2 regions of the Brevibacillus sp. NRRL NRS-603 genome follow, and region 2 is predicted to be linked to the other one. Evidence: riboswitches for the same ligand, from Rfam matches in the RefSeq annotation. Region 2 holds a riboswitch; the other holds the start of a gene.
The links. Region 2 has a riboswitch for S-adenosylmethionine ahead of C7R94_RS06765 (BMP family lipoprotein). Riboswitches for the same ligand answer to the same signal wherever they lie in the genome.
Positions count from the first base shown of each region.

Region 1: it holds a riboswitch for S-adenosylmethionine, as region 2 does, so the genes downstream of both, C7R94_RS17175 (homoserine dehydrogenase) here and C7R94_RS06765 (BMP family lipoprotein) in region 2, are expected to answer to the same signal.

Region 1 is NZ_PXZN01000016.1:404,469-412,416, reverse strand. Features, by position in the region: gene C7R94_RS17185 (VOC family protein) at 1-391, opposite strand, end outside; gene C7R94_RS17180 (CapA family protein) at 470-1,639, shown strand; gene C7R94_RS17175 (homoserine dehydrogenase) at 1,655-2,920, opposite strand; SAM riboswitch class I at 3,007-3,118, opposite strand; SAM riboswitch class I at 3,184-3,290, opposite strand; gene C7R94_RS30070 (hypothetical protein) at 3,479-3,655, opposite strand; cobalamin riboswitch at 3,678-3,882, opposite strand; gene C7R94_RS17170 (DinB family protein) at 3,903-4,430, opposite strand; gene C7R94_RS17165 (cyclase family protein) at 4,445-5,089, opposite strand; gene C7R94_RS17160 (Gfo/Idh/MocA family protein) at 5,114-6,100, opposite strand; gene zwf (glucose-6-phosphate dehydrogenase) at 6,125-7,624, opposite strand; gene kynB (arylformamidase) at 7,723-7,948, opposite strand, start outside.
Region 2 is NZ_PXZN01000011.1:154,555-162,502, reverse strand. Features, by position in the region: gene C7R94_RS06770 (ABC transporter ATP-binding protein) at 1-1,507, opposite strand, end outside; gene C7R94_RS06775 (ABC transporter permease) at 1-3, opposite strand, end outside; gene C7R94_RS06765 (BMP family lipoprotein) at 1,614-2,642, opposite strand; SAM riboswitch class I at 2,844-2,966, opposite strand; gene C7R94_RS06760 (methyl-accepting chemotaxis protein) at 3,117-4,592, opposite strand; gene C7R94_RS06755 (DUF3298 and DUF4163 domain-containing protein) at 4,747-5,364, shown strand; gene C7R94_RS06750 (MarR family winged helix-turn-helix transcriptional regulator) at 5,571-5,984, shown strand; gene C7R94_RS06745 (hypothetical protein) at 6,033-6,308, opposite strand; gene C7R94_RS06740 (hypothetical protein) at 6,283-6,615, opposite strand; gene C7R94_RS06735 (NAD(P)/FAD-dependent oxidoreductase) at 6,799-7,948, opposite strand, start outside.

The DNA.
Region 1 (7,948 bases), on a different contig from region 2:
ACAACATCCGCCACCGAAGCGTCGTGCCATCATCACGCGTACGACTTCCTGGAACAGGTCCAGTAACCTTCAAGCCCTGGCTTCGCAGACGCTCTGCCCACGCATCCATCTCGTTGGTTCGAAGAGCAATCTGACCAAAGCCTTCTCCCTTTGCTCCATCCTCGATGCATTGACGTACGAGCGGATTCTCTGATTGTCGAGCAAGCTCATGGTGTTCAACCGCTAAAAATTCAACATATGAAAGCCCAAAATAACTAAGGCTATTCCATGTCCCCCAAGACGCATGACGCCCTCCAGCTACCGCATGAAAACCCGCTTGGCAAAATTGTTCCGCTGCTTCCTGGGGAGTCCGATGTACAAAATGAACCAAATGATCAAAAGTTAATCGCACCTTTTTTCGCCCCTTTTTCGTATTACTTATAGGATATCAAACTTCATTTATGTAAGGATAGAAAGACAAGGGGGAAAAATGAACGAGAACAGATCAAGCCGGATACATGCTCGGCGCAAGCGCTCACGCAGAAAATGGGCACGTGTGGGAAAGAGCACGCTCCTATTTAGCGTGTTGGCCATCTTCATCGTCGGAACCTACTACCTATTCCAAACTGCCATGGATGGAGAACATGCAAACCCGAACACGCAGCCTGCTCCTGACAATACCGCGAACCAAAAGACTTCTGTGCAGCTGACTTTTGTCGGTGACATCATGATGTCAGGAAATGTTGAGAAAACCTTACTCGCAAACAGCTACGACTACCCATACAAACATGTAAGCTCGCTATTTTTGCAAGATGATATCACCATTGCCAATTTGGAAACGCCGATCACGGCCACAGGTGTTGCCGCTCAAAATAAGGAGTATGTCTACAAATCATCGCCACTTGCTGTTCCTGCCATGAAAACCGCCGGGATTGATGTGGTGAATCTCGCTAATAATCACTCCATGGACCAAGGAGTTCCGGGATTGCTGGATACCTTTGACGCTTTGGACGAAAACAGAATTGAATACGTCGGCGCCGGTAAAGATGCCAGCCGTGCCTATTCACCTGTATTCATAGAAAAAAACGGCATCAAAATCGCGATTCTCGGCTTCAGCAGGGTCATTCCCGAAACCAGCTGGTTTGCAGGAAATTCCCAGCCAGGTATGGCCGCTTCCTATGATCCTACACTGGCAGTGAAAGCGATCCAAGATGCGAACAGCCAAGCGGATCTCGTGGTGGTGATTGCACACTGGGGCAAGGAACGCTCCGATTATCCTGTCGATCATCAAAAAGAGCTGTCCCGTGCCTACATCGATGCTGGTGCAGATTTGATTGTCGGGGGTCATCCCCACGTACTTCAAGGTTTTGAACGATACAACGACAAATGGATCGCGTACAGTCTTGGCAATTTCATTTTCACACGATCAAGCGAACCCAAGACTTGGGAAACGATGGTCCTGCAAGCAAACTGTACCAAAAGCGGTGATTGTGAGCTGACGATGCTTCCGTTTCATGCAGAATTGGGACAAGCCGTACCCATGAATGAAACCAACGGTGCCGCCCTGCTAGAACGAATTGAATCCATTTCTGAGAGTGTCGACATACAAAGTGACGGGCGTGTGCAGCCACGTGCAAAAGCGGCGGAGACTGCCCCCTGACAAAAGAAGCCATACTTACGCAGATTCAAGAATCGGGAAGCAGCGCACTTCTAAGCCAAAATCCTTTTTCAATAAGGACACGTGCTCTTCACTGATTCCTGTCACGATCAAGCCTGCGCGCAAGACGCCACCCAAGTCGAATTGGACCTTTAATTTATGCACGTTCACTCCTGCCAGCTGAAGGAATTGCAAGACACGATCTGGCGTCGCAGTATGACATGAGCCCTCAAGATAACATAGGACTTGTTCTTCCGAGTCCACCGAGACACCAGCTTTGTCAGCCGTCTTCTCTTTCCAGGTAGGATGCGGCGTGAATGGCTGTGTCAATAAATAGGCCAAATCCTCCACGACTGCACTTGCTGTTGGCAGCTCTCCTGCCCCTCTTCCTGTAAACAACAAGTCTCCCACGATGTTGCCGGATAGCTGGACAGCATTAAACGCGTCGTGGATTTGCGCCAACGGATGGCTCAGCGGAAGCATGGTTGGTTCAACAGATAGGCGAATTCCTTTTTCAGCTTGATTCGCCTGCGCGATCAGCTTGATCCGGTACCCCAGCTCGCTCGCAATCCGAATGTGACCTGCTGACAAATCTGCAATTCCTTTGCGAACAACATCTGCTAAAGGCAGCGATTCTCCGTAAACAAGCTGTGCCAAGATATACAATTTGTACATAGCATCAAAGCCTTCTACATCCGAACGAGGGTCTGCTTCCGCATAGCCCAGCTCCTGCGCTTGCTTGAGCACTTCCTGGTAAGAGAGCTGCTCTGCTTCCATTTTCGTCAAAATGAAGTTCGTTGTTCCGTTTAGAATACCGCGAACGCCTTGGATATCGTTCGTTCGTAGGAACTGCCTCAGCACGCTCAAGATCGGGATGCCCCCTGCCACACTGGCTTCATAGGCAAGATGCACTTGATGCTGATTTGCCAAATCAACTAGCTCTGTTCCTTTTTTCGCCAGGAGTTCTTTGTTAGCAGTTACCACATGGCAGCCCTTTTCAATCAAAGCACGAACGTAGTCATAGGTAGGTTCTACACCGCCCATAACCTCCACCACGATATCCACATCGCTTCTCAATACATCCTCAAAGTCTGTTGTCAGTAAAGCTGGGTCGACATGAACCGCCCGCTCTTTTTCCGAGTCACGCACCAATGCCTTGACGATCTCTATTCGTTTTCCCAGACGAGAAGCCAGCTTCTCCTGTTGTGAACGAATTGTCTTGATTACACCTCCACCCACTGTCCCCAATCCCAATAATCCCACGCGTACCACTTCTGCACTCATCCTGACCACCCCATACCCCGAATTTTAGATAAAAAGAAAAGCCATCTTCGATAAGAAGAAGGCTTGTTAGCAGCTAATGCTCCCCCTCCTTATCTCCCAGGACGTATATGTCCTGCAGGAATTGGCACCTTGTCACAAAATATGCGTGACGGTTGCCGGGCTTCATCGGGCCAGTCCCTCCACCTCTCTGGATAAAGAAAATATGAAATTAAAAAAACCTTCTTCAATAAGAAGAAGGTTCATCTACTAATGGAGTAACCCGCTTCTTATCTTTCGAGACGAAACGTCTCGCAGGAATTGGCACCTTGTCGCAATATGCAACGGTTGCCGGGCTTCATCGGGCCAGACCCTCCACCTCTCTGGATAAGAACCTTTTATGCTGTTGAGCTTTATTCTAAGAAATTCCAAGGCAAGCGTCAACAAAATTCTTTCTTTTCTGATTGCAAGCTGATTGGGCTAGGCTTTCAGTTGTGAGTGAACAGGCTTTCTACCTCTTCCACGCTACAGCAAGTGCAATGAAACACGCCCTTCTGGCATTCCTCAGGCCGCTCTTCTTCCTCAACATATCCGCACCATTGGCAAATAAAAAGTTGCATCATCGCACACCCCCTCTTCTTTTATCCTGCCCAAAATAAAAAGAGCATTTTCAGCTCGACCGTGACGATCGTTAGAAAATGCACGAAAAGGAGGGACGTACTTTTCCACTCGCAATTTTTCACAAGCCATTTCTAACACCTCCCTATCTCCCGTAGGTCTATCAGTGTTGTCGAAACAGGCAGGTCTCCTGACTATGGGTTCATCGTCTAGCGTCGCCTTCCCCGTCTATTTTGATAGACCAGTGGCTTATTGGACGCTGACTCCCCTCTTACAGTGGCGGGACCGTGTCGGATTTGCACCGAGCTTCCCTATTATCCTTATGCGAATTCGTTACGCCCTAAGGAACCTGTTTCCACCTATGAAATTGTCTTTCTCACTACTACCCTCAGATTTTACCTTCCCCCAAATACCGCTCTTTCAAAATGGTACTGTGGTGAGCTTCGTGTCCAGCGATCACATAGGCCAACGTCCTTGCAGAAAGCTTGTTTCCGTTGGCAACTCCCGTACGCAACCACGCTTCTGAAGAGATTCCTCGCACCTGCGCGATTGTGGAAGCACGAACAGCCTTATACTCTTCCAGTAAATCAGACAGGTCTCTTAGCTGAAAATACCCGTGTTCGACAAAAGCATTCTCATCAAAACCGACGAGGGGTGTCTGATCTCCTCTCGCGATTCTCAGCAAGCGATAGCTCATGATGCGTTCTGAATCGATGAGATGACCCAACACCTCTTTAACCGACCATTTGCCTGGTGCATACCGATAATCCATTTGCTCGGGCGCAAGTGACGAAAATAACGCGACTTGCCTCTCTCCTTGCTCCGTGAGGATCGTTTGGAGCTCCCCCTCGGGTACAAGACCAATATAATAGTCAAAATAAGCAGCGTGTTCATCGCGCTCTGGTCGTCTGAGCATATGTTTCCCACTCCTCAGCATTCAGTTTCAATAGACAAATTGCTATGCAAGCCTTCAAACAACAGGACCCTTGCCGGGGCTGCATCCGTACCGATCAGCTTGAGTGGTGCTGCTACCAGAAAATACTCGCCTGGCGGAACCTCTGCTAGGCGCAAGCCTTCCACAACAATGACTCCTGCTGCAAACAGCTTTTTGTGTGTGGGGTGTCCTTCCTGGCTGCGTTCAATCCCAAGAGCATCGGTGCCAATGCCCCGCACCCCCAGCTCACTTAAATATTCCGCACCTTCCTCTGACAGAAAGATGAATTCAAAAGAGAACGCCTCTTCAAAGGAGTTTTTCGTTTTAAACAGAACAAAATCTCCTCGCGCAAGATCGAAGCTCTCCAAGTCGGCGCGAGTGATCCTGTCTTCTACCGATGTGAGATCGAGAACTTTGCAATTGCCAACTAGCTTCTCCAAGGAGATACTCTCAAATGTATCGCCAGCATTCACCATGTGCAGGGGAGCATCTACATGGGTACCCGTGTGAAGATCCATATCAATTCTCGATTCGGTTACATAGCCATTGGTAGCCGTACGTATTATCGGTTGCTTTTCCGGCTTGTTTTTATACACCGTCATTCCTTCGTACACGGTGGCGGTTACATCATACATTTTCATCCCAAACGCCCTCCCCTTTTCCTACTATTCTTTTCGATCCGCTGGAAAAACAATCCCCATCTGTCTTCTCGCTTCATCCATAACCTGCATGGCCATTTTGGAGACTTCATGCGAATTCGTTGCAGATTGTCTGGCACCGCTCCTCGCCAAGTGCAGGAACTCTCTTATTTCATAATGCATGGTCTTCGGGGTCTGAGGCCTTGTTACTTGCTCGATTCGCCCATCCCTGTAACGAATGTCCACTTCTTTAAGATGGTTGATTCGATCAATCACCATCGTAGCGTCCTCCCCTTGAATTTCTGCTGGCTGATAGGAGGTCGTAATTTTCGAGAAGCTAACGATGGCATCCATTTCTCGATACTTCAACAGTATACTGCCTTCTCCGTCCACTCCAGAATCAAGCACTATTCCTTCTGCTTTGATGGCGTCTGGTCTGCCAAAAAGGATGAGTAACGGATAAAGACAATAGATACCGATGTCCATCAAGGCTCCATTTGAAAAAGCAGGATCAAAAGTACGTAAAACCTTCCCTTCGCGATACGCATCATAGCGCGAAGAATATTGGCAGTTGCTAGCAATAAAACGTCGTACTTTTCCCAGCTTGTGCAGGTTGTCTTGTATCGCAAAAAAATTAGGCAACAGCGTAGATTTGACAGCCTCCATGAGCAGCACGTCATTTCGTTTCGCTGCTTCGATCATTTTCTCTACCTCAAACGCATTAGAAGCCAGTGGCTTTTCACACAATACGTGCAGCCCCGCATCCATGCACTGGATCGCTTGCTCCGCGTGGCAGGAGTTGGGGCTTGCAATATAGACCGCGTCAATGTTTTTGCTTGCAGCCATTTCTTCTAGGCTACTATAGGCGAATGGAGCATGATACTTCTCTGCGATTTCCTTGGCGCGTTCGATGGTACGTGAATAAACAGCCTGAAGCGAAAATCCTTCTACTTCTTGACCCGCCTGGATAAATTCCTCGGTGATCCAGTTCGTTCCGATTACGCCAAATCGCATCTCATCCGCTCCCTTTTCTTTTTTCTACCTTGTAGCAGTGACTGGCACTCGTTCCTCGACCTTATCCAGCCACCATACGAATCCATCCACAGCAAGCAATTGCTCTGCGGCCTTCGGTCCGAATGAGCCAGCCTCGTACGTAAAGAGCGGCACCAAATTTTCAGCGAAGGCTTCCAAAATCGGTGTCACCCACTCCCACGACAGCCGGACCTCATCCCAATGCGCAAAATAAGTGGAATCCCCTCGGAGTGCATCGAACAGGAGCAGCTCGTACGCTTCTGGCACGTCTTTTGTCCCTGCACTAAAATCTACCGTCACCGGCTCAATCTTACCGCTATTTGTCGGATTCTTACTATTTACTTGCAAGGCAATACCTTCGGTCGGATTCACGCTGATGATCAATAAATTTGGCGATGTCGTTTCATTTTGCTCCTGATACAGCTTTTCGTGCGGATTTTTGAACTCAATGACGATCCTGGTTGATTTCTCTTGCAGTCTTTTTCCCGTACGAATATAAAAAGGTACTCCTTGCCAAAACGGATCATCAATCCAGACACGAGTGGCAATATACGTTTCTGTCATGGAAACTGGATCGACACCAGGCTCGTCCCTGTAGCCAGCTACAGGCGTTCCTTGAATATGTCCTGCGCTATACTGACCGCGAATAACGTGGGTCCCGACTTCTTCTTTCTTCATCGGACGCACGGCAGCCATCACCTTGCGCTTTTCTTCGCGGATATGATCGGATGTGATTCGCTTCGGAAGCTGCATGGCGATAATCATGAGCATTTGCAGCATGTGGTTTTGGAGCATGTCGCGCAATGCTCCGGCAGGCTCGTAGTATCCAGCCCGATCCTCGACGCCGACCGTTTCATTCGCCGTAATTTGCACATTAGCGATGTACTGGTTGTTCCAGAGGGCCTGAAAGACTGGGTTCGCAAATTCGAGAGCCTCGAGGTTTTGCACCATCGGCTTTCCCAAGTAATGGTCAATGCGATATATTTCTTCTTCCGAAAATGCTTTCCCCAGCTTTTCATTCAATTCTTCGGCGGATTGCAAATCATGTCCAAATGGCTTTTCAATGATCAGACGCTTCCAGCCTGTCGTTGAACCTAGTCCGCTGGCCTTGACATTGGTTGCAATTCCCTCGAAATATTGCGGGGCCACTGACAAGTAAAACATCCGGTTTTGCGGGATTTGCAGCTCTTGCTCTCTATGCAGGACTAGATCATGTAACGCTACATAAGCACGCGGTTCCATGACATCTACTTCCGCATAGCGACAAGCAGACAAGAAAGCGTCTAGCTCGTGGGAATCAATCTGAGCGCGACGGGAAAATGCATGAACAGACTGGCGAACAGATTCCTGAAATTCGTCATCAGACCACGCCCTTCTCCCCACGCCAATAATCGAAAAGGCAGCAGGCAGCTTTTGATCTACATATAAATTAAAGAGTGCAGGGAAAATTTTGCGTTTGGCTAAATCTCCTGTGGCGCCAAAAAGGACAAAGGTCATCGCTTCCATCTATTTTTTCATTCCCTTCATACGTCCGACGTGATGATGGTTTTTTGTCGTTACACTGTTATTATTCGAGAAAATCACTGCTTTATCAATATGCAGTGTTACGAACGACGCAAGATTGCACGTACCGGACTTCCATCTGCTTCTACCAAAGGCAGGGGCAGTGCGATCAGCTCATAATCACCCGGTTCCACATGATCGAGCAGAAGCCCCTCCAAAATATGAATATCATGCTGGTGAAGCCCATGATGAGCAGCCAGTTCCTTGCTGTCCAGCGGATCGACAGATGGGACATCCACTCCGATCAGCCGAATGCCTTTTTGGGCG
Region 2 (7,948 bases):
CATGAATGCTTCCTCCCGCCATGATCACGCTGATTTTTTCTTCGGTTGCCTCCAGGCGTGATAGCTCTCCAGCGATTCGCCCTTTATACATGACCAAAATCCTGTCAGACAAGGCGAGAATTTCGGACAACTCGGACGAGACAAGCAAGATCCCGTCTCCCTGATTGCGCTTTTCGATCAGCGCCTGATGGATGTACTCCATGGCACCGATATCCACCCCTCGCGTAGGCTCAGCCGCAATCAAAAACGGGGTTTCATGTCCCAGCTCCCTTGCGACGATCAGCTTTTGCAAATTTCCACCTGACAGATTCCCTGCCAGCTCCTGCAATTGTCGGGAGCCTGTCTTGATGGCAAACTGCTCCACCCAGCCTTTTACGACTTGGCGGAATTTCTCCCGTAAAACGACGCCGCGGCGGTTGTAGGCAGGCTTTCGCTGATAGCCCATCAACGCATTTTCCTCGACGCTTGAGAGTTTGGCCGCTCCCCACAGGTAGCGATCCTCCGGAATATGCGCCAAGCCAGCATCCCGAATGGTGGCTACTGATTTGTTCGTCACGTCCTTGCCGCCCAACCGCACCGTACCCTCCTGTGCAATTCGTAAACCGCTGATGGCTTGCAGCAGCTCAGATTGTCCATTCCCAGACACACCTGCGATTCCTACGATTTCCCCGTGGTGCACGGTAAAGCTGACTTGATCGAGCAGTGTCTGCTTTTCTCGAATGGTGAGATTCTCCACCTGCAACAAGGGAGCTTTATCCAGAGGAACTCGCTCAGCTAGCTCCTGCAATTCACGTCCAACCATCAATCTGGCTAAATCGTCCGCATTTGTCTCATTCCGCGAAACCGTTCCCGTCACTTTGCCCCCGCGCAATACCGTAATACGATCGGCTACCTCCATGACTTCCTGCAACTTATGTGTAATCAAAATGACGCTCTTGCCGCTCTCTGCCAGGTTTCGAATCGTTTGCAGCAGGTCGCGTACCTCCAGCGGGGTAAGGACAGCGGTCGGCTCGTCCAACACGATAATATCCGCTCCCTGGTACAGGACCTTCAGAATTTCGACCCGTTGCTGTTCCCCAATCGAGCAATTCGCTACCTTGGCCTGCGGATGAATCGGAATGCGATACTGCTCACTCAACGCCCGTACCTTGTCCTCCGCGTCCTTTCTTTTGAAAAAACCCGCTTGCTTCGGCTCGTATCCGATCACGATATTTTCAGTCACACTGAATTCACCGAAGAGCATAAAATGCTGATGAACCATCCCGATTCCATTTCGAATTGCATCCTCTGGTCCGCGAAAAACAACTGGCTTGCCATTTAACACGATCTCTCCCGACGTCGGCTGCTCCATCCCGTACAGCATCCGCATCAGTGTCGTTTTGCCCGCTCCATTTTCCCCGACAATCGCATGGACTTCTCCTGCTGCCAGTGAGAACGACACCTTGTCGTTGGCGGTAAAATCTCCGTACTTCTTGGTCATGCCCCTCATTTCCAAGCGATCGGTCATTCCCACTCCCTCATTTCTGTACGTCCTTTTATGAAAATGGAAGACCGACTACACAGCCGTAGTCGGTCACATCCATCACTGTGCACAAGCTTTTTGACGTGCGTGTTTAGAATTTATCTGGTACTTGGCGAGTTCCCGCTACAATCTCATCGCTGATCGCTTTCACTTTATCGACAACTTCTTGTCCAATAAAAGCGTTCAGTGGCGTTTTGCTTTCGTGCGTGACATAAGTTACGCCAACACCTTTTTCCTTCAAGCCGTACGCTACAACACCTGGTTTGAACGTTCCTTCTACAAAGGTCTTCACGGTTTCATAAGCTGCCGCATCAGTCCCTTTCAATTGGGACAGAACAATATGCTCTGGATCAATCGTCGTACGGTCAACATCCTGACCTGCTGTGAAGAAGCCTTTTTCCTTCGCCGCTTCGAAAACGCCGAGGTCGCCTACTGCTGCTGCACCGTTAATGAAGTCGGCGCCTTTGGAAGCTTGGAGCAAAGCCAACTCCTTCGCTTTTGCCGGGTCAGTGAAGCTTCCCACATAGTTGACCATCAGTTCTGCTTTTGGATTTGTCGCTTTCAAGCCCTCTTCGAAGCCAACTGTCCATTTTTTCAACTGCGGAATATCAAGAGCGACAACCATACCTACTTTGTTCGTTTTCGTTGCCAAACCTGCTGCAGCTCCCACCAGGTAAGCCGCTTCCTGCTCGCGGAAGGTAACACTGCGTACGTTTGGCAAATCCACTACGGTATCAATAATCGCAAAATTACGGTCAGGATTTTCGGTAGCTACTTTTTTCAATGCATCCTCTGATGTAAAGGAAGAAGTGATGATCAAATCATAATTTTCTGCAACAGCCACACGCAGATTTTCCTCAATCGCTCCGTGATCGGTAGATTCGATCGTTTTCACGTCTGCACCCAGCTCTTGTGCAGCTTTCTTCGCACCCTCATCCATTTGTTGGAAGAACGGATTCACACCGATTTTCTCAGGCAAAATCAAGGCAATTCGTTTTTTTGCCGCGCCCTCTTGTCCTGCTGCTTGTCCTCCTGGCTGATCTGCAGGTGCGCTTGTGCCAGTCGAACACCCTGTTGCCAATACTGCGAATGTCGTTAATGCCAGCAATAATTTCTTCATGATGTATCTCTCCCTATCCGAACTTTACGTTTTTCTTTATCCTATTAGGTAATGTACGGCTTTTTACCTATATTTTCAATACTATTTACGAATATTCTCTTATAAAATTATTTTATCGTTCGTCTATTACCTCCTCCCCTTTTACAAATACAACAAAAAAACTCTCCCCGGAGGAAGAGTTTGCGTACGAAGCCGTTCTCTTCCTCATCTGTCAAAACCATGGTACAGGTTTTGCAGGAATTGGCACCTTTCTGTTCATGCATAGACATGATCAGTGGTTGCCGGGCATCATCGGGCCAGTCCCTCCGCCGCTCTTGATAAGGTAGGTGAATATATTTAGTTACAATGGAATTCATTCTAGCAGAACGGTTCAAAAATGCAATTCTTTTTTCTCAATTCCAAACACTTCTATTTCGATGCCGAATCAGCTTTCAGAACTACTTCGTGATCAAAAGACGACTTTTTAAACAACCTCTAATTTACGTGAAAGGTTTGCTGGAGGCGATGCGACAAGGTATTCAGCTCGCCCAGCTCTTCCGTAATCTCACGCACTTTTTGATGCTGGTTTTCTGCTGTCGCAAACAACTCTTCTAAGTTGGCTACGGATTCCTCGGTTACGGCTGTAATCGTCGACATCTCGATGGCAACTTCACCGGAACGCACTTTTACCCGGTCCATGCTGGAGCTTACTTGATCAGCTGCTTCCAGGAAGGCCATCATTCCGGCACGCACGGCTTCGATGGAGGCCACTGTTTTTACGGCCAGCTCTTGGCCTTTTGCAACAGACACTTCCCCATTGCTCATATGCTGCACCGCATTCTCACTTTCCTGGTGGAGAGACTTGAGAATGTCGGTAATTTCCTGCGTAGCTGTCGCGCTTTGTTCTGCCAGCTTGCGTACTTCATCCGCTACAACAGCAAATCCCCGTCCATGCTCGCCTGCACGAGCAGATTCAATCGCCGCATTCAGTGCCAAGAGATTCGTTTGTGTCGCGATCTGATTAATAGCGCCGACAATTTCCTCTACGCGATTCGCCTGCCGATTGAGCTGGTGAATCGTAGAGGCTGCTACATTGACTGCCTGCACAATTTGCTCCATCTGCGAGGACAGCTCGTTCATCATCTGAACGCTCTCTGTCAGACGACGGTTGTTTTGTTGCGATTCTGTTTTCATTGCGTTGGTCTGTGTAGTGACTGCCTCGATTTCCTGATCGATGGATTGAACCTCTTCTTCGATCTTTACCGTAGAATTCGCCTGCGATTCCATACCGACGGCGACTTCCTTGAAGGCTACCATCATTTCATCTGTATTGCGCTTCGTACCTTCCGCATGCTCATGTACATGATCGCTTGTACGATCCAATTGCTCCGTCATTTCCTGGATGTTCAAAAGCATTTCTCCCAGACGGCGCTCCTTCTCTTCTGCTTCCTGCCTTGCGTCGTGCGCTTTTTGCAGGGAGGCTTGTCCGGCGAGACACAGATACGTTACGGCTCCCATCATCATGAGAATCGTGACAATACGCATAAGCAAATTGAGCTCCGAAAAATCACCATCGAAGATTTGGTAGGTTCCTGTGTAGAACCCGATAACTGTGACAATGATTTGGGTAATTCCCGCTGTTACGACCAGCTTCCAATCCAAATAGGCTGCCAAAAAGCCCATGACGATAAAAGTGAGGAAGGTGATCTCCTTGTAATCGGTAAAGTGATCGAATGAAATCGCATAAAACATGAGTCCAATTGCCACCAGGTAACGAATCAGAATACTATCTTTGCGAATGAAATAATACGGCGAAACAATTAAAGTGACCAGCAATCCCAAGGACGTCACTTTCCAAAAGTTCACATCCACTTGGTAGGCAATGAGTCCCGCCATCCACAAATGATTCCATAGGATAAAAATCATAAAGCCTTCTTTGTCAGTCAAGGTATTGCGAATCAATTGAATCATAATTGCCCCCCTTTTCCTTTTACTTATGTATCGGATTCTTTCCCCATTATATAGCCAAACCTTTTCCAAATTTGTGAAAAAAGTAAGAACAGCCATAAACAATTTCGAATAGGCTATTACACAACCCACACGTACAGGAGGCAAACGAAAAAAAGTGGAACTTAATCAATTGCCAGCTACTGTGCTCACACGGACGATTAGCCGTCCGAACACCACGATTTACTATCCGCAATTGGCAGGATTAGCCAACCAGCAAGCGGAAAAAGATATCAACCGGGCGATTTATCAAACGGTTCAAGGCTTAATTCACGAGCAACAACGGGTTCAGGTACCGGGAAATACAGAAATGCAAGGAAGCTACGAGATCAAGACAAACGAACGCGGTATTTTCAGCGTCGTGTTGAGCAACTACGCCTACACACCGCAAATGGCTCACGGCATGACCTTTCTCGGGTCGATCACCGCTGATATCCAAACAGGCAAGCTGTATACGCTGCGTGAATTATTCAAGCCAGGAAGCGATTACGTCAGGGTGATTTCCGAAAACATCAAGCGTCAAATCAAAGAAAGAAGCATCCCTACACTCAATGGCTTTACTTCGATTAAGCCCGATCAAGATTATTACCTCGCCGACAAAGCACTGGTCATCTACTTCCAGTTGTACGAAATTACGCCTTACTACGTCGGTTTCCCCATGTTCCCCATTTCGGTCTATGAGCTGGAGCCGCTCATCAATGAAAAAGGACCACTGAGCATCTTGTCCGCAGATTAATGCACTGTATCGCCATATTTTTCAGCCAGGTGAGTGTCTTCTTCCATGACACTCGCCTGATTCTATTTGTGTCAGAAAATCCATTATTTCGCCATCGAATAAACGTTTACTTATATGCCCGAAACTGCTAGTATGTTAGTGTACATATTTACTTAAGCAATAAAGTGTACGATATATCGGACCAGCTTTCCTGGAGGTATATACTCATGCAATATTATGGACATCGAATTAGCCAAACCGCAAGAATATTCAGTAAAACATTGAATGTGACTATGGCTCCCATGGGATTATACAGCTCGCAATGGGGTATTATCCTTTGCTTGCACTATCGTGAATCGCTCACCCAGGTTCAATTGAGCAACTACCTGAATGTTGAAGCGCCGACGATTACCCGGACACTCACCCGCTTGGAAGAGATGGGCTGGATTATTCGCTCGGAGGGGGATGACAAGCGTGAGCGCTATGTGTCCTTGTCTCCGCAAGCAATCGAACGGTTCCCGGAATGGCTGGAGGCTGCCAAAGAGCAAGAAGAGCTGGCACTCCGCGGCCTTGACGAAGCAGAGCTTGCTATCTTTAACCGCGTATTGAAGAAAATGAACGATAATTTACAGCCTTCGTAACAAGTAAAATGACTTCGCCCAAAAACAGTTTGGTGAAGTCATTTTTTATTAGCCATTTTTCCTTGTGCTATGGATGATGGTGTTGAGCTCTTGTTCCAATTGAATCAGTTCAAGCTGTATCTGTTGCTTTTGCAATTGTTTTTTCTGTTGCACCACCTGTTTTTTCAAATCATTTGATTCTTTGTCATTTGCTTCGTTCGATGTAGAAGTATCCGGGTCCGGTTCCACCTGACCAGTCGAGCCAATAGCAGCAAGGAAGGCACCGAGAACTGCGATCCACCCGCCTACCGCTACCAGCTCATTCGCCAGATTTTTGTCGATCATCCTTCTTCCCTCCGTTTTTGGATGGCTTCTCCTGCAAATTCTTCTTTATATCTTGAACACTGTCGCGTAGTTGGGCAATTTGCTCTTCAATTCGTTTAAATTGCTTATCTTCATCGTCGTCATTGCCATTTTTGTTCTTCCCATTGACTTGCTTGTTTAATTGAATGAGGGGCTGTATCAACTTTTCATTGTCGCAGGCAGGCTTTTGACTTAATCTGGTTGTTTTATCAATGGCGAGTATGACAAAACCAATGGAAATAATCCAAAGTGCAATTACAGCGGTATCGTCATCATCACAAAAAAACATAGATACCTCCATGCCAATAAAAAGTCGTGGTTTGATTATTGGCCCTTCTATACCATACGCTTCTGCCTAATTCCTCGTGACATCGGGATCATCACTTTCCTGATGTTGTTCTGTCATGAAAAAAGGCTCCCCGCCAAGCACCAGCGTGCCCGGCAAGAAGCCTATTTGTTAAGAGCGCATTCGTTATTGCATGCGTTTCGCGATATTGCGAGCCATCCAGACCCCAGCAGCTCCGGCCTGTGCCAGACCACGTGTAATTCCGGCACCATCCCCGCCACAGAACAATCCCTTGATTTCTGTTTCGAATTCCTCAGTCAGTTTTGGACGAGCCGAGTAGAATTTCGCTTCCACCCCGTAGAATAAGGTATGCTCGGAAGCAATTCCCGGCGTTACCTTGTCCAGCGCTTCCACCATCTCGATCAAACTTTTCATCGTATTGTAAGGCAACACGAGTCCCAAGTCACCCGGTACTGCTTCCTTCAGAGTAGGCTCCAGGAAGCCTTCCTTAATACGCGACTCTGTAGAACGGCGACCGCGCAAAATATCGCCGTACTTTTGCACGATGACTCCACCGTTAGACAGATCATTCGCCCGCTTGCAAATTTCTCTCGCGTACTCATTCGGCTTGTCAAACGGCTCTGTAAACGTATGAGATACCAAGAGCGCAAAGTTCGTATTCATCGAGCCCAGCGCTGGGTCTTTGTAAGAGTGCCCGTTTGCCGCCATCACTCCACTGTGGTTTTCCACGACTACGTGACCGGATGGATTGCTGCAAAACGTCCGTACACGCGTTCCGACAGATGTATTGAAAATGAATTTTCCCTCGTACAGGTGCTCATTGATTTCGCGCATGACGACATCGGACGTTTCCACACGTACGCCTACGTCAACTTGATTGTTGTACATTTTCAGGCGGCGCTTTTTCAGGATATCCGTCAACCATGCGGAGCCATCGCGTCCTGGTCCGATTACCACGTAATCAGCTTCATACTCTTGTCCGTTTTTCAAGATCACACCTTTTACCTGATGTCCATCTGCTTCTTTCACCGTAACGATGTCCTCAACCTCTGTCTTGAACATCATGTCGATATGCTTCTTCAAATGCTCGAAGATCGACTGGAGAATCTCCAGGTTTTGCTCCGTTCCCAAGTGACGCACCTGCGCCCGCAACAGCTTGAGTCCAGCTGCATAGCCGCGCTGCTCGATGCTCTTGATCGTCTCAGTGGTCGGGTCCGTAATCGATTGGGTAGCCCCATGCTCCAAATTGATTTCATCTACGTATTTGATCAGCCCAAGTACAGTGGAAGGGCTGAGATAGTCTGTCATCCAACCG